4 regions of the Janthinobacterium sp. BJB446 genome follow, and region 2 is predicted to be linked to each of the others. Evidence: predicted binding sites of a transcription regulator. Region 2 holds the regulator's gene; each other region holds the start of a gene.
What was found. The regulator sigma-54, encoded in region 2, starts transcription at its own class of promoters, with help from an activator protein. The targets are predictions, from matches to a motif close to TGGCANGNAANCTGCTTT.

Region 1 (4,211 bases), on a different contig from region 2:
AGCAATAGCGAAAAGCCGGCGCCCGGCTACACGGTGTTCAATGCGCGCGTCAACGCCAAACAAAACGTGGGGAATTGGCGCTTCAAGGAATTTGCCCGCCTGAACAATCTTTTCGACAAGACCTACGTGGGCTCCGTCATCGTCGGCGACAGCAACAAGCGCTACTATGAAGCGGCGCCGGGACGCAACTGGTTGCTGGGCGTCAGCGCCCAATATAGTTTCTAAAAATAAAAAGCCCGCGCATCGATCGATGCACGGGCTTTTCAACTCAAGCACGCTACGTCAGGGCCGCGCTTCCTTCACGCCATATTTTTCAAAGATGGTTTTCAATTCGCCGCTGGCCGCCATTTCGTTCATGGCTGCCTGCAGCAACTTGGCCACGTCGAGCTGCTGGCGGCTGACGGCCAGGCCCACGGCCCAACCGGCACGCGGCAAGCGGGCGAACGCCACTTCGCTCAAGGGAAAAGCGGGATCGCTTTTCAGCACCGATTCGATCTCCGAACGGTTGGCCAGCACGGCATCGAGTTGCCCTGCCTGCAATTGCTGCAGGGCTTCGGCCGCCGTGTCGAAGATGCGCACGTCGTCGCGGTACTTGCCATTGTCTTCACCCAGCATCAGCATGGCCGCGATCGAGACCTTTTCCACGCCGATGCGCTTGCCGGCCAGCGAAGCGACGCCATCGAATTGCGGCACGGCTTGCGCACTGCGCGCCAGGCGCACAGTTTCCACGTAGTACGGCGCGAAGATCTCGACCTTGTCGTTATCCGCCATCAACTTCTTGTCGACCGGCACATGCAGCATCACATCGGCGGGACCATAACCAAGGTAATGCCCCTTCCACACCATATTGCGCAAATCATCGTTCAAGTTCTCGCCGGCGGGAAATGGCAGCAAGCTCAGTTTCAAACCCAGCTTTTTCGCCAGCGCTTCGGCAATATCGATATCGATGCCCACGCCCTTGTCGGAAAACGGCGCGAATTCGTTGTACACAGCCACTTTCAGGCTGCCCGACTGCTGCACTTTTTGCCAGTCGGCACGCGCCGGCGCGGCTGCGCACAGCGCCAGGCAGGCGAGCGAGATCATCGCGCGCTTGCCCCGGAATTGAAATGAACGCATGGGACTCCTTCGTGATCAGTTCGACTTAATTCGACTCGCGGCGCGTTTCCAGATAGGTCTTGATGGCCCACATGGCTTCCTGGTTGAACACGCCTTCGAACGGCGGCATGTACACAGCGCCATTACGCACTTTACCGTGGCGTATGGTGGCCAGGTAGTAATTATCCGTCTCCTTGTAGCACGCCTGTTTCTTTGTCTCATTCTTGATACCGAAGCAATCGCGGTCCAGCTGGCGCAAGTCCGGCGCGATGCCGCCCGAGATGGCTTCGATGCCGTGGCAGCGGGCGCAATTCTGGTTGTAGGCCGAGGTGCCCACCGTCAAGGCCAGCTTGTTGCCCCGATACGGGTTTTGCTCGAGCCACTTGTCGCCTACCTTGGGCAAGCCCGTGGTATCGACGCCTTGCGGCGTGACATTGCCGTGCGCATAGGCATGCGGCAAGGTCAGCAGGGAAGTGAGGGCAACGGCGCCGGCGGCCGCCACGCCGAGCAGGGTACGAATGGAATAGGTCATGCTGGTCTCCTTGGTTTTTTAGTCAATACCAAAGAAGAGCAAATGCCATGCCATGCGTCTATGCCCCACATCCGGCCGACCATGTATCAATTTGGAACAGCTGCAACAGCCAGTTGTGTCAGCGCGCGCGTCAGGCGGCGGCCACCGTGCAGATGCTGCTCCGCTCCTGCTGCTCGAAAGTAATACGCACGGGCAAAAACCGGGCAATCACCTCCGCATTCGTCAGCGCATGTTGCGATACCTTGTTGCAACTGAAGCTACCGCCGCCGGCCAGCGCCATGGGCAGCAAGAGCTGGTCGGCCAGGTGCTCACCGACGGCCACGTCCGTCTTGAGATAGGCGCGCACCTCGTTCAACAGGCGCTTGGCCACGGATTCGGCCAGCAAGGACTTTTCACCGAACGAAGTAAACACTTCCGTGACATGCTCATGCTCGAGCGTCAGCAACAGGACGTTGCCCGGTCCCTGCTCCGCCGGCAAGCCGACGAGGCGCAACTGCTTGCCGCTCCAGCCCATGCCCCCGGCGACACGCTCGAGCTCCCGCTGCGCCACCTGCACATGCACGCCCGCCACCACGCTTTCCGCATACCCCGCCTTTCGTTCGCCGCGCTGCAGCAATGCGATGGGGCGCAAGCGCTGGCACGGTTGCACGGTGGCCATCACCTCGCCGCCGCCCGCAGGATGAAAGCCGTAGCGTTGCAGCGTAATATCCACCTCGGCCCCCATCTGTTCCAGGACACGGCCATATGCGCGCTGCAGGAAATGCACGGGCGGTGCCATGGCATTGTGCGTGCCGCCAGTGATGCGCACGGTGGATGGTCCATCCGCATGCAGCAGGGCCGGCAACAGAGTTTGCAATACCAGAGTGCAACTGCCCGCGCTACCGATGGCAAAGCGGTAATCGCCGCCGCGCAGAGGGCCGGGCACGAATTCCAGGCTCGACGCGCGCAGCGCCACCGGCGTCGTGCGCGCCCCGCAAATGGCGGTTGCCGCCTGCACGGCCAGCAGATGCTGGCGCAGCAAGCCGGGCTTTTCCCGCCCCGCGCGAATGTTAATCAGCCGAAACGGTTTCCCCGTGATCATCGACAGGCTCAGCGCCGAACGTAAAATCTGTCCGCCGCCTTCGCCTTGCGCTCCATCTATTTCTATCATCTCTGTTTTCTCTCTATTATCCTTTGACGCAGACGACCTGCTTCAAGATATGCACGACATCGACCAGCTCGCGCTGCGCCAGCATCACCGCATCGATATCCTTGTAAGCCATCGGAATTTCATCGATCACGTTTTCATCCTTGCGGCATTCCACGCCTTGCGTGGCGCGGATCTGGTCATCCAGGTTGAAGCGCCGCTTCGCTTCCGTGCGGCTCATCGTGCGTCCCGCACCGTGGCTGCAGCTATGGAAACTCTCCGCATTGCCTTTGCCGCGCACGATAAAACTCTTCGCGCCCATGGAGCCGGGAATGATCCCCAGTTCGCCCGCGCGGGCCGACACGGCGCCTTTGCGCGTGATCAATACATCCTTGCCGAAGTGGTGCTCCTTCTGCACATAGTTATGGTGGCAGTTGACGGCTTCCACGTGCGTCTGGAACGGTTTATGGATGACCGTGCGCACGGCGGCGATCAGGTTCTGCATCATCACTTCGCGGTTGTTGCGCGCAAAGCGTTGCGCCCAGCCCACCGCTTCCACGTAATCGTCGTAATGCTGCGTTCCTTCGGCCAGGTAAGCCAGATCCTGGTCGGGCAGGTTGATGAAGTGGGTGCGCATATCCTGCTTGGCCAGTTCGATGAAATGCGTGCCGATGGCATTGCCCACGCCGCGCGAACCGGAATGCAGCATGAACCATACGGAACCCTGTTCATCGAGACAGACCTCGACGAAGTGATTACCGCTGCCCAAAGTCCCCAGGTGGCGATAATTGTTCGTATTTTTCAGCTTCGGCGTTTTCAGGCAGATGGCATCGAATTCATCCTTCAATTGCAGCCATGCGGCATCGACCACCGAGGGCGGCGTATGCCAGGAACCCTCGTCGCGGCCGCGGTGTCCGCGCGTCTTTGGCGACATCCCGTGTGGAATGGCGCGTTCGATGGCGCTGCGCAGCGGCCCCAGATTATCGGGCAGATCATTCGCCGTCAGCGTGGTTTTCGCCGCCATCATGCCGCAACCGATATCCACGCCCACCGCCGCCGGAATCACGGCGCCCAAGGTGGGAATCACGCTGCCGATGGTCGACCCTTTACCCAGGTGGACGTCGGGCATGACGGCGATGTGCTTGTAAATAAACGGCAGGGTCGCCGTGTTGCGCAATTGCTTTTTAGCCGCTTCTTCGACGGGCACGCCACGTGTCCACATTTTCACAGGACGGCTACCTTCGGTATGCAGGACTTCGTATTCTTCTTTCTTCATCGCTTCTCTCATTTTCTATTGTAATCAGTACGACAACCCGACAAGGAGGGACAGGATTTTCTGGCGGCGTACTGCGCACGCCAGGCCGGTTTGACGCGGCTGATCGATGTAATCCTGTCTGCATTCGGGGCACTGCGGCGCATGACAAGTCTGGACAGGACGTCTCTTATGTAGTCTTGTCC
Region 2 (4,211 bases):
GAATGAACGCGTCGTCCTGCGCCACCGCGAACGCAGCTAATTAGTCGAGGTGGCGCAGCGGATGCGCCGCGGCTGGCCAGACGGGGGCAAAGAAGCGCGCCACCATGGCCGCATCGACGTCGTCCAGGTTGGCAGGGTTCCAGCGCGGTGCATTGTCCTTGTCGACCACCAGCGCGCGCACGCCCTCGAGCACTTCGCCATGTTCAAAATTGTGGCGCACCACCGTGCGCTCCATGCGCAGGCAATCGGCCACGCCCAGGTGGGCGCCCCGCTGCAGCAATTCCAGGGTCACCGACATCATCAAGGGCGAACGCTGGCGCATGGCCGCCAGCGCCTTGGCCGCGAACGCGCTGTCATCCTGCGCCAGCGAGGCCATGATGGCGGCCACGGAAGGGGCGCCGAAATGGCGGTCCAGCGCCGCGCGCGCCGTGGCCAGGGGAGACACCCCCGCCTCGGCCTGGAAAGGCGCCGCCAGCGCCTTGATGGCCACCGGCAAGGCCTCGCCCCGCGTCGATTCGAACAGGTCCAGCAGCGCCCCCATCTGCGCCTCAGGCACGTAGACATCGGCCAGCCCCGTGTACAGGGCATCGGCCGCGTTGATCGTCAAGCCCGTCAAGCCCAGGTACAGGCCCAGCTGGCCGGCCAGGCGGGATAGAAAATAACTGCCGCCCACGTCCGGAAACAAGCCGATATTGACTTCCGGCATGGCCATGCGCGTGCGGCCCGTCACGATGCGCAGGCGGTTGCCCGGCCCGGCTTGCGCCACGCCCATGCCGCCGCCCATCACCACGCCATCCATCACGGCAATATACGGTTTTGGGTAGAAATGAATTAAATGATTTAAAGCATATTCTTCCGTAAAGAAATCCTCCAGCAAGGCACTGCCGCCTTGCGGCGTGGCCAGGCCCGCATCGTAAAAGAAACGGATGTCGCCGCCGGCGCACAGGGCCTTTTCACTGCTGGAGCGGATCACCACGGCGTCCACCTGCGGATCGTCGCGCCAGGCCAGCAGGGCCGCACTCAGGGCGCGCACCATCTCCAGCGACAGGGAATTCAAGGCTTTCGGACGGTCGAGCACGATATGGCCCGTGCGGTTGCGGATGGAAGTCTGGACGAAGTCGCTCATGGCAGGCAGGAAGAAGTGAAAGTGCAAACATTTTAGCCCCTGCGCGGCGAACATTGCGCTCAAAAGGTCCAGGCGCAAAAAAGGGCGCAAGATGTGCGCCCTTAGTTGATCACAACTGCTGGAAGCGGGTGGCCTTAGACGGCGACGACGGCTTCTTCCTCGGAGTTGTCTGGCAGATGCTTGATCGCCTCTTTACCGTGCCCTTGCACTTTGGTTTTGTATTTCATCACTTGCCTATCGAGCTTGTCGATCAGGGTATCGATCGCGGCGTACAGGTCGTGCGCCAAGCTTTCCACATAGACAGTCTTGCCGCTCAAACGCAGGTTGACTTCAGCCTTTTGACGTTTTTCTTTCTCTTTGAGGTTATCCACGGTCAGAATCACGGCGATATCGATGACTTGATCGAAATGACGTTTCACGCGCTCCAGCTTCGTTTGTACGTATTCACGGATGGCTGGTGTCACTTCGAGATGATGTCCGCTGATGGTGAGATTCATACACACTCCTAAAGATGATCGGGTTCGTGCGGTCCATCCTATCCGGCCCGCAGAGGAACCGAAAAAAACTTACAAACACTTACGCAGGCTCACTGGCGGAATTTTCAACGCTTCCCGGTATTTGGCAACAGTACGTCGCGCAATCACCATGCCTTGTTCCCCCAGCATGTCCGCAATCTTACTGTCGGATAAAGGATTTTTAGGGTCTTCTGCTCCTGTCAGTTGCACGATCAATGCCCGTATCGCCGTCGATGACGCTTCGCCCCCCGCTTCGGTGGCGACGTGGCTACCAAAGAAATATTTCAACTCGAACATGCCGTGCGGGGTCAGCATGTACTTTTGAGTTGTTACCCGCGAGATAGTACTCTCGTGTAAACCCAGTGTATCAGCTATTTCACGGAGCACAAGGGGACGCATGGCAACGGCCCCATGCGAGAAAAAGTTCTTTTGTCTTTCTACTATCGCCTGCGCCACGCGCAGGATCGTGTCGAAGCGCTGGCGCATATTCTTGATCAGCCACTTGGCTTCCTGCAACTGTGCGCCCATGGCGCCCTCGCCCTTGCCCTGCTTGAGCAAGTTGGCGTACATGGCATTGACGCGCAGGCGCGGCATGACATCGTTGTTCAAGGTCACTTGCCAGCCATTGCGCGCGCGCTTGACGACGACGTCGGGCACCACGTAATCGGAGACGTCCGAGGCGAACACGGCGCCCGGATGCGGATTGCACTGGCGAATCACCGTCTGCGCTTCGCGCAAGTCTTCATCGTCGCAATCGAGGGCTTTTTTCAGCTTGTTGAAATCGCGCTGGGCAAACCAGGCCAGGTGCTTTTCCACGATGACGAGGGCCATGCGGCGCGTCACCATGGCGATGTGCGGCAAGCGCTTGATTTGCAGCGCCAGGCATTCGGACGCATTGCGCGCGCCCACGCCGGGCGGATCGAAACTTTGCAAGAGAGACAAGGCCGTGCGCATCTCGTCGGCATCGATTTCCAGCTCTTCCGGCAGGCGCGCCAGGATGTCGTCGAGCGACTCTTCCAGGTAGCCATTGTCGTCGAGCGCATCGATAATCAACTCGACCAGCGCGCGGTCGCGCAATTCGAGCACCGTCACGCGCATCTGCTCCATCAGGTGTTCGCGCAGGGTGCAGTGATGGGCTTCGAGTTGCGGGCGCGAATCTTCGTCGTCGGGCGCCTTGCCGCGGCTCGCCTCGCTCCAGTCGCTGTCGCCGCCATCCGCGGCGGCCGGACCCTCGCCGGCATCGCCATCAAAGGTTTCCGCTTCGGCCGGCGCTGCGGGCGCTTCCTGGCCCGGCGGCTGGGACGGTGCTTCGGCCGGCGCTGCCGTGGAACTCAAGGCGCCATCGGACAGCAGGCGCAGCGAACGGTCGAGCGGATCATCGAGGCGTTCGAGCAAGGGATTGTCCGTCAGCAGTTGCTCTAGTTCCTGGTGCAATTCCAGGGTAGACAATTGCAACAGGCGTATCGATTGCTGCAACTGCGGCGTCAGTGCCAGGTGCTGCGAAGTGCGCAGCTGCAATGATTGTTTCATTGGCTTACATGCGGAAGTGTTCGCCCAGATAGACCCGGCGTACCGACTCGTTCGCGATGATGTCGTCGGGGCGTCCCGACGCCAGTACCGAGCCCTGGTTGATGATGTAGGCACGGTCGCAGATACCCAGCGTCTCGCGCACATTATGATCGGTGATCAGCACGCCGATATTGCGCTCCTTCAAGAAGCGTACGATGCGCTGGATCTCGATCACGGCGATCGGATCGACACCGGCAAACGGTTCGTCGAGCAGCACGAACCGGGGATCGGTGGCCAGCGCGCGGGCGATTTCCACGCGGCGGCGCTCACCGCCCGACAGGGACAGGGCCTGGTTCTCGCGCAGCTTTTCAATCTGCAAGTCGGCCAGCAATTTATCCAGGCGCACCTCGATCTCGGCCTTCGTCAGCGGACGGCCTTCGACGGTCTGGATTTCCAGCACGGCGCGGATATTGTCTTCCACCGTCAGCTTGCGGAAGACGGACGCTTCCTGCGGCAGGTAGGACAGGCCCATCTGCGCGCGGCGGTGGATCGGCAGGCTGGAGATGTCCACGCCGCTGATATCGATGCTGCCGCCATCGGACGGCACCAGGCCGACGATCATGTAGAACGAGGTGGTCTTGCCGGCGCCGTTCGGGCCCAGCAGCCCCACCACTTCGCCGCATTCGACTTGCAGCGAGACATCATGCACGACTTGCCGCTTGCCATAGGTTTTTTGCAGCCCGCGAACGATCAGGGTGCTGCCGCAACGAGTATTGTCCATTATTTCTTTCCTGGCGCAGGCGTGGCCGGCGCTTTCTCCGCCGCCGGTGCCTTGGTTTTCGGCTGGATCACCATGCGCACGCTGCCGCCATCCGGGGTGCTGGTGCCGCTGTTGGAATTTTCCATCGTAAACACTTCCTTGCGGCTGTCATACGAGATGAAGGCGCCATTGGCCACGTCGGTCACTTTCGTGCCTTCCAGGCGCGTCAGCTTGGCCCTGGAAAACAGTTTCACCACTTCCGTCTTGTTGTCGTATTCCACGCGCTCCGCTTCGCCTTCCA
Region 3 (4,211 bases), on a different contig from region 2:
GATCTGCGTCAGCGGCGAATAGCGCTGGCCCTGCGTACCCATGCCAAATGACAGGACGCTGGCCGGATTCTTCGCCGTGCTGTCGAGCATGGCATTGGTGACATTGCCCACGTCGGCCGCCTGGGCCAGCGATGCCAAACCCAAACCGATGAGTATCCCCATGATTTTTTTCTGCACAATCATCTCCCTCTGTTTTATTAGTATGTGTGTATCAAGTCTTGCGGTGCTCATGCGGCTGGGCATGCAACAGCGCGCACTCTTCATCGGTGAACAGGCGCGAGCGCGTCAGGAAGCGCTTGCCGGTGCCGTTGTCGAGTGAAAACATGCCGCCATTGCCGTCGACCACATCGATAATCAACTGGGTATGCTCCCAGTACTCGAATTGCTCGAGCCCCATGTAGAACGGTGTGCCATTCAAATTGCCGAGATAGATATCGGTGTCGCTGACATCGAACTCGCCCAGCGCATAGCACATGGGCGCGCTGCCGTCGCAGCATCCGCCCGACTGGAAAAACATCAGCGGGCCGTGACGCTGGCGCAACTTGTCCATCATTTCCAGCGCCGCATCGGTGGCGACCACCCGGGCAATTGCTGCACTCATGGCATCCCTTTCTGCGCGCCGCGCCTGGACTGCAGGCGCGGCGCCTGTTGCCGGTTTAGAAGAAGCCCAGCGCTTTAGGGCTATAGCTCACCAGCAAGTTCTTCGTTTGCTGGTAGTGGTCGAGCATCATCTTGTGGTTTTCGCGGCCGATACCCGATTGCTTGTAGCCGCCGAACGCGGCGTGGGCCGGATACAGGTGGTAGCAATTGGTCCACACGCGGCCCGCCTGAATGGCGCGGCCCATGCGGAAGGCACGCGAACCGTCACGCGTCCACAGGCCGGCCCCCAAGCCATACAAAGTATCGTTGGCAATCGCCAGCGCGTCGGCCTCATCCTTGAAAGTGGTCACGGACACGACGGGTCCGAAGATTTCTTCCTGGAAGATGCGCATCTTGTTATTGCCCTTGAACACGGTCGGACGCACGTAGTAGCCGCCTTCCAGGTCGCCCGCCTGCGTGTTGCGCTCGCCGCCGGCCAGCACTTCCGCGCCTTCCTGGCGGCCGATGTCGAGGTAGGACAGGATTTTTTCCAGTTGCTCCTGCGACGCCTGCGCGCCGATCATGGTGGACGAGTCGAGCGGGTTGCCCTGCTTGATGGCGGCCACGCGTTTGAGGGCACGTTCGATGAATTTCTCGTAGATCGATTCCTGGATCAGCACGCGCGATGGGCAAGTGCATACCTCACCTTGATTCAGCGCGAACATGGCAAAACCTTCCAGGCACTTATCGAAATAATCATCATCGGCATCCATCACGTCTTCAAAGAAGATATTCGGCGACTTGCCGCCCAGTTCCAGGGTGACGGGAATCAGGTTTTGCGCGGCATAACCCATGATCAGACGGCCCGTGCCCGTTTCGCCCGTAAAGGCGATCTTGGCGATGCGCTTGCTCGAGGCCAGCGGCTTGCCCGCTTCCAGGCCGAAACCGTTGATGATGTTCAGCACACCCGGCGGCAGCAGGTCGCCGATCAGCTCGATCAATACCATGATGGAAGCCGGGGTCTGCTCGGCCGGTTTCAAGACGACGCAATTGCCGGCGGCCAAGGCTGGCGCCAGTTTCCACACGGCCATCAGGATCGGGAAATTCCACGGGATGATCTGGCCCACGACGCCCAGCGGCTCATGGTAGTGATAGGCATAGGTTTCCGCATCGATTTGTGCGACGGAACCTTCCTGGGCGCGGATGCAACCGGCGAAGTAACGGAAATGGTCGATGGCCAGCGGAATGTCGGCATTCATCGTTTCGCGGATCGGCTTGCCGTTGTCGATGGTTTCCGCCGTGGCGATCAGGCTCAGGTTCTGTTCGATGCGGTCGGCGATGCGGTTCAGGATATTGGCGCGCTCGGCCGGCGAAGTCTTGCCCCAGGCATCCTTGGCGGCGTGCGCGGCATCCAGCGCCAGCTCGACGTCTTCCGTCGTGGAACGGGCGATTTCGCAAAACGGCAATCCTGTGATGGGCGTGATGTTAGGAAAGTATTCACCTTTTACTGGTGCAACGAATTTGCCGCCGATGTAATTGTCATAGCGTTGTTTGAAGGGATTGGCTACGCCCAGTTTGCTGATGTCTGCGAGATTCATGTCGTCCTCTATCGGGTTAATTAGAATGGAATTACTTAATTAAAATCAAACGTCCTGGTACAGATGGGGTGAGTACACGGAGTCTTCCGCAAATGCCGTGCCAGCTCGCCATCGCACTACAAACTTAGCCGGTTTTATCCCTGTTACAAGGGCGCGGCATCAACCCCGGCACGTTTTTCAGCGCAAGCCACCTGCTTGGGTGGGGACGTGGGCCTGTTTGCATTTTGAACAAGGTGAAGACGTCCTGTTCCAATCCGGGCCAGCCCTGCGGCATCTCCCCTGCGCCGCTGCACAATGGAACAGGTGTACCAGACTGGAACACCTGCGCCTGTGCCACCAAGGAATCAACGAATCACCACGCCCCAGGGCAATTCACCCACGGCAATGTCGGCCACCTTGCGCGCGCTGGCCGTGCCGATGACGGATACACTGTTCGAGCGGCCATTGGCCACGTACAGCTTGGCGCCGTCGGGCGTGATGGCCATATTCCACGGACGTTTGCCGACGGGAATGGTGGCCGTGACCTGGTAGCTGGCCGTGTCGATCACCATCACCGTGCCGTCCGTGCCATTCGAGACATACACCTGCTTGCCATCGGGATGGACCACGATGCCATTCGCATTCTTGCCCGCTGGAATGGTGGCAATCGCCTTGCGCGCGGCCATGTCGATCACGTACACGGCATTGACCAGTTCGCACGCCACATAGGCGCGGCCCGAGTCCGGACTGAAACCGATGCCGCGCGGACGCAGTCCCACGGCGATGGACGCGACCTGGCGGCGTTGCGCTACATCAATGACATCGACTTGCTCCGCCTCTTCCGCGCTGACCAGCAGCCAGCGTCCATCCGGGCTGAAGACGGCATGTTCCGGGTTGCGTCCCTGCACCTTGATATCGGCGAGCAAGGTGCCTGTCTGGCCATCGAGCAAGGCCACGCTATTGTTTTCCTCGACGGCCACTGCCACGTAATGACCGTCCCGGGAAGCGCTGACGCCTTCGGGCGACTTGCCCAGCGCCACCGTGCGCACGGGCGCGCCGGCAGCGTTATCGATCAGCAACAAGGCACTGCTGGCGGCATCCGTGACAAACAATTGCCGTCCGCTGGGGTCGGCGGCGATGCCGCGCGGCCGCTTGCCTGCCGCGATCTGGCGCACTACCTGGTCGGTAGCCGTGTCGATCACGCTCAAGGTGCCCGATTTTTCATTGGGGACATAGGCAAAGGGAGCTGCCTGGAGGGCGGTGCTGGCGAGCGCCGGCAGCAGCCAGCACACCTGGCGCAAGCGCGAGAAGAAGTTGGGCATAATCACCTTTTCAATGGCAAAACACAGGAAAAGCGCGCGGTAGCGGCGCATCTGCCCATTGCTGTATGCAAACGCCGTGCCACTGACACGCGTATAATTTCAGCCCACCAATGGAGACATGGCAGGCATATTGCTTGATACACCTACGCAGACCTGTACCGCGCACGCGATCAAGCAGGCTTTTATTCACATTGGAGAATCCGCATGCAGCACCGTTTCCGCCTGAACACCATCGCCAGCCTGTTTGTCGCCGGCAGCGCCACCCTCGCCCCCCACGTCTTTGCCGCCGAAGCAGCTGACCTGGCCGCCGGACAACTGATGGATACGGTGGTCGTCAGCGGCAGCCGCATCGCCCACCCCAGCCAGGAAGTGCCGGCCTCGATCGACGTGGTCGACAGCGCCCGCATCCAGGATGGCCAAATCCGCGTCAACGCGTCGGAAGCGCTGGCCGCCGTGCCGGGCCTGGTCGTGCAAAACCGCCAGAACTACGCGCAAGACTTGCAGATCTCGTCGCGCGGCTTCGGCGCACGCTCGGCCTTCGGCGTGCGCGGTGTCAAGCTGATCAGCGATGGCATTCCCGCCAGCATGCCCGACGGCCAGGGCCAGGCCGCCACTTTCAACCTCGATACGGCCGAGCGCATCGAAGTATTGCGTGGGCCATTTTCTGCCATCTACGGCAACCATTCGGGCGGCGTGATCCAGCTGTTTTCCAAGGATGGACAAAATCCCCCGT
Region 4 (4,211 bases), on a different contig from region 2:
AGTCGCCACCCCCCGCGCAGTAAGCCTGAGGCGTGGTTTTTCTTTGTTCCTGCGCAAGGAAACGCTCGATTTCGTGCCGTTTCGACTAGAATCGCGCATTATCTTTTTGCCTGACCTTGACGCCATGTCTACCGACTTTTCCCCGTATCTAGCCAGCAGCACTTACATGGACAGCGACCATCCTGCCGTGCGCACCAAGGCGGCTGCACTGGCGGCAGGCGCGGTGGGCGACGCCGCCATCGCGGCCCGCTGCTTTGCCTTCGTGCGCGACGAGATCGCCCATAGCTGGGACTACCAGCGCAATCCCGTCACCTGCCGTGCTTCCGACGTTTTGCAGCACGGCACGGGCTATTGCTATGCGAAGAGCCATCTGCTGGCGGCGCTGCTGCGCGCCAACGGCATTCCTGCCGGCCTGTGCTACCAGCGCCTGGCCGTGGGCGAGGTGGGGCCGCCGTTCTGCCTGCATGGCTTGAATGCCGTGCATCTGCAGGAGTTCGGCTGGTACCGCATCGATGCGCGCGGCAACAAGCCCGGCGTCGCTGCCGCCTTCACGCCGCCACGGGAACAGCTGGCCTTTCCCGTGCTGGCGACCGAAGAGCGCGACTTGCCGGAAATCTGGCCGGAACCGTTGCCGCAGGTGGTGGCGTCCTTGACCTGCCATGCGACCGTGCAGGATGTGGCGGCGCACTTGCCCGATATCGAATTGTTGCCGCTGCAAAAATAATCCAAAGAAAGAAATCATGAAAAAAATATCCATATGCCTGTTTGGACTGTTGCTGCTGGCCGGCTGCGGCAGCAAGGGCGAGAGCGGCGGGCAGTCGAGCGCCGCGCGTCTCGAAGGCAAGGAAAAGGGCAGCGAGTTCCTTGCCTATGAACATAATGTCAGCGTCGATACGCGCGAGGCGCAAGTGCGGCCCCTGTATGAAAAAGTGGTCGCCGCCTGCAAGGCCGATACGGAAAACGGCTGCCTGCTGCTCGATTCCAGCGTCGACAGCGGCCGCTACGTGCATGCGCGCATCAGCATGCGCGCCAAGCCGGCCGGCATCAAGAAGCTCGTCGCGCTGGTCGCGGCCGAAGGCGACGTCACCAGCCAGGGTACCAAGGTGGAAGACCTGGGCCGTCCCGTGCTCGACAGCAAGAAACGCCTGGAAATGCTCAAGCAATACCAGGCGCAATTGCAAGACCTGGAAAAACGCTCGGGCACCAACGTCGATGCCCTCATCAAGGTGACCAAGGAACTGGCCACCGTGCAAGTGGAACTGGAGCAGGCGACGGCCGCCAATGCGCTATTGATGCAGCGTATCGATACGGACTTGTTGAACGTGGCCATCAGCGCCGAAGGCAGGCAATCGTTCTGGCGGCCCGTCAAGCGCGCGCTGGGCAATTTCACGGAAAACCTGTCGGAAGGCGTGGCCAACGCCATCACTGCCATGGCCTACATTCTGCCGTGGCTGATCGCTTTCGTGCTGCTGTTCCCGCTGGGCCGCAAGGGCTGGCGCCGTCTGCGTGGAGCTCCGCGCAAGGATTGATGCCGGGATTGCTGCGTCCTGCGCACCGTTTTACGGCAATTTGAAACCTGGCTGCACAGTCCTTGTGCAGCCAGGTTTTTTTTCGTGCGGCGAGCGCCGCTTGCACCATGGCGGACGCCTGCCGGTGCTGGCATGCATTCTGCTTTAACAACATAGCAGACCCAGCTCGACCCCCACGAACCCATCACAGGAGTCCCCATGACACGACGCATCATCCTGAAAGCGGCCGCCGCCGGCGCACTGGCCCTGGCCATGTCCACCACCATGCAGGCAGCCTTGGCCGCCGACACCATCAAGGTGGGCATCTTGCACTCTCTGTCGGGCACCATGGCCATTTCCGAAACGTCGCTCAAGGATGTGGCGCTGATGACGATCGCCGAGATCAATGCCGAGGGCGGCGTGCTGGGCAAGAAGCTGGAAGCCGTCGTCGTCGATCCCGCGTCGAACTGGCCCTTGTTCGCGGAAAAAGCGCGCCAGCTGGTGGCGCAGGATAAAGTGGCTGTCGTGTTCGGCTGCTGGACATCCGTGTCCCGCAAATCCGTCTTGCCGGTGTTCAAGGAACTCAACAGCCTGCTGTTTTACCCGGTGCAATACGAGGGCGAGGAGCTGGAAAAGAATGTGTTTTATACGGGCGCCGCGCCGAACCAGCAGGCGATTCCTGCCGTGGAATACCTGATGAGCAAGGATGGAGGCGGCGCCAAACGCTTCGTGCTGCTGGGCACGGATTATGTGTATCCGCGCACCACCAACAAGATCCTGCGCGCTTTCCTGAAAAGCAAAGGCGTCAAGGATAGCGATATCAGCGAGGTCTACACGCCGTTCGGCCATGCCGACTATCAAACCATCGTCGCCAACATCAAGAAATTTTCCACGGGCGGCAAGACGGCCGTCATTTCCACCATCAATGGCGATTCCAACGTGCCGTTCTACAAGGAACTGGGCAATGCGGGCTTGAAAGCCACGGACGTGCCCGTCGTCGCGTTTTCCGTGGGCGAGGAAGAATTGCGCGGCATCGATACCAAGCCCCTGCTGGGGCACTTGGCGGCGTGGAATTACTTTGAATCCGTCAAGAACCCCGTGAATACGGCCTTCATCAAGCAGTGGAAAGCGTATGCCGTGGCGCAAAAGCTGCCGAACGCGGGTTCTGTCGTGACGAACGACCCGATGGAAGCGACCTATGTGGGCATCCACATGTGGGCGCAAGCCGTGGAAAAAGCGAAATCGACGGACACGGACAAGGTGATCGCCGCCATGGCCGGCCAGAGCGTCAAGTCGCCGTCCGGTTTTACCCTGACCATGGACCCGACCAACCACCACTTGCACAAGCCCGTGATGATCGGCGAGATCAAGGCCGACGGGCAATTCAATGTCGTGTGGAAAACCAAGGAACCGATACGCGCCCAGCCGTGGAGCCCGTTTATCAAGGGGAATGAGGGCAAGCAGAAGTTGTAGGCGCTATTACCCACCAGCAAATGCCGGGGTCGGACCCTCAGGGTCCGACCCCAGTCCTCGCCTTTGGGGTAAGCGCACGCCCCGTGCAGTTTTTCCATGGAACTTACAATGAGGTTCATCCCCAAACTGCTGGTCCTCGCCTGCCTGTTGCTATCCTCGTTCGCGCAGGCTGCCATCCCTCCCGATCTGCTCAAAGCGCTATCCGGCGACGATCCCGACACCAGGATCGCGGCCGTCGCCCAGATCGCCACCCTGGCCACGCCCGAGGCCGCCCGTGTACTGCAAGCCTTGCAGGACGATCAGTTATATGCGGCCCCCGACGGCAAGGTGTATATCGTCGACGGTGAACAGGCATATGAGCCGGCAAGCGGCCAGAGCGTGCCGCTGCCCGATGGCATCGATGGCGTGATGGTCAACAACCGCTTGCGCGCGGCCGTGGCGGGCGCCTTGTCGGGGTTGAAACTGCTGGCGCCCGAGCGGGCCACGCGCCTGGCCGCCGCGCAGGCGCTGCAGCAATCCGTCGATCCCGCGCAGGTCCCCCTGATCCGCACTGCGCTGGCGCAGGAAAACGATGCTGACATCAAACAGATATTGCAGGTGCTGATCGCCAGCGCCAACCTGCATGCGCCCGACGCCGCCACGCGCAAGGCCGCCGTGCAGGCGCTGGCGGGCAGCAGCGATGCGCGCCTGTTGCCCGCGCTGCAAGCCATGCTGGAGAAAGGACCAGATGGCAAGGCCGGCGAGCCGGACGAGGCCGTGCAGCTGGCCGCCATCGAGACCATGCGCCAGATCAAGGGACGGGTGGCGCGCATGGACTTCGCCGGCAATGTGTTCTACGGCATTTCGCTGGGCAGCGTGCTGCTGCTGGCCGCGCTGGGGCTGGCCATCACGTTTGGCTTGATGGGCATCATCAACATGGCGCATGGCGAATTGCTGATGATAGGCGCTTACACGACCTACCTGTGCCAGCTGTTCTTCCGCAGCTACCTGCCTGGCTTGCAGGATGCGTATCTGCTGGCCGCCTTGCCGGCCGCCTTTTTTGTCGCGGGACTGGTGGGCGTGATGCTGGAGCGCACGGTGATCCGCTGGCTGTATGGCCGGCCGCTGGAAACCCTGCTGGCCACCTGGGGCATCAGCCTGATCCTCATGCAGGCCGTGCGCACGGTCTTCGGCGCGCAAAACGTGGAAGTGGCCAATCCCGCCTGGATGTCGGGCGGCGTCACCGTGCTG

Region 1: the regulator sigma-54 is predicted to act here: its motif matches at 1,663-1,680, upstream of pedF (cytochrome c-550 PedF).
Region 3: the regulator sigma-54 is predicted to act here: its motif matches at 2,263-2,280, upstream of adh (aldehyde dehydrogenase).
Region 4: the regulator sigma-54 is predicted to act here: its motif matches at 1,658-1,675, upstream of urtA (urea ABC transporter substrate-binding protein).

Annotation. Positions count from the first base shown of each region.
Region 1 is NZ_PDZK01000011.1:14,507-18,717, forward strand. Features, by position in the region: gene CSQ92_RS28285 (TonB-dependent receptor family protein) at 1-225, shown strand, start outside; gene CSQ92_RS28290 (substrate-binding periplasmic protein) at 283-1,116, opposite strand; gene pedF (cytochrome c-550 PedF) at 1,142-1,627, opposite strand; gene rtcA (RNA 3'-terminal phosphate cyclase) at 1,758-2,777, opposite strand; gene CSQ92_RS28305 (RtcB family protein) at 2,794-4,029, opposite strand.
Region 2 is NZ_PDZK01000007.1:54,684-58,894, forward strand. Features, by position in the region: gene rapZ (RNase adapter RapZ) at 1-40, shown strand, start outside; gene CSQ92_RS26580 (enoyl-CoA hydratase/isomerase family protein) at 41-1,126, opposite strand; gene hpf (ribosome hibernation-promoting factor, HPF/YfiA family) at 1,261-1,623, opposite strand; gene CSQ92_RS26590 (RNA polymerase factor sigma-54) at 1,693-3,171, opposite strand; gene lptB (LPS export ABC transporter ATP-binding protein) at 3,176-3,931, opposite strand; gene lptA (lipopolysaccharide transport periplasmic protein LptA) at 3,931-4,211, opposite strand, start outside.
Region 3 is NZ_PDZK01000011.1:8,896-13,106, forward strand. Features, by position in the region: gene CSQ92_RS28265 (PQQ-dependent methanol/ethanol family dehydrogenase) at 1-162, opposite strand, end outside; gene CSQ92_RS28270 (DUF779 domain-containing protein) at 212-601, opposite strand; gene adh (aldehyde dehydrogenase) at 657-2,177, opposite strand; gene CSQ92_RS28280 (beta-propeller fold lactonase family protein) at 2,522-3,478, opposite strand; gene CSQ92_RS28285 (TonB-dependent receptor family protein) at 3,683-4,211, shown strand, end outside.
Region 4 is NZ_PDZK01000001.1:2,560,889-2,565,099, reverse strand. Features, by position in the region: gene CSQ92_RS11295 (transglutaminase-like domain-containing protein) at 167-724, shown strand; gene CSQ92_RS11290 (DUF4349 domain-containing protein) at 741-1,529, shown strand; gene urtA (urea ABC transporter substrate-binding protein) at 1,728-2,981, shown strand; gene urtB (urea ABC transporter permease subunit UrtB) at 3,090-4,211, shown strand, end outside.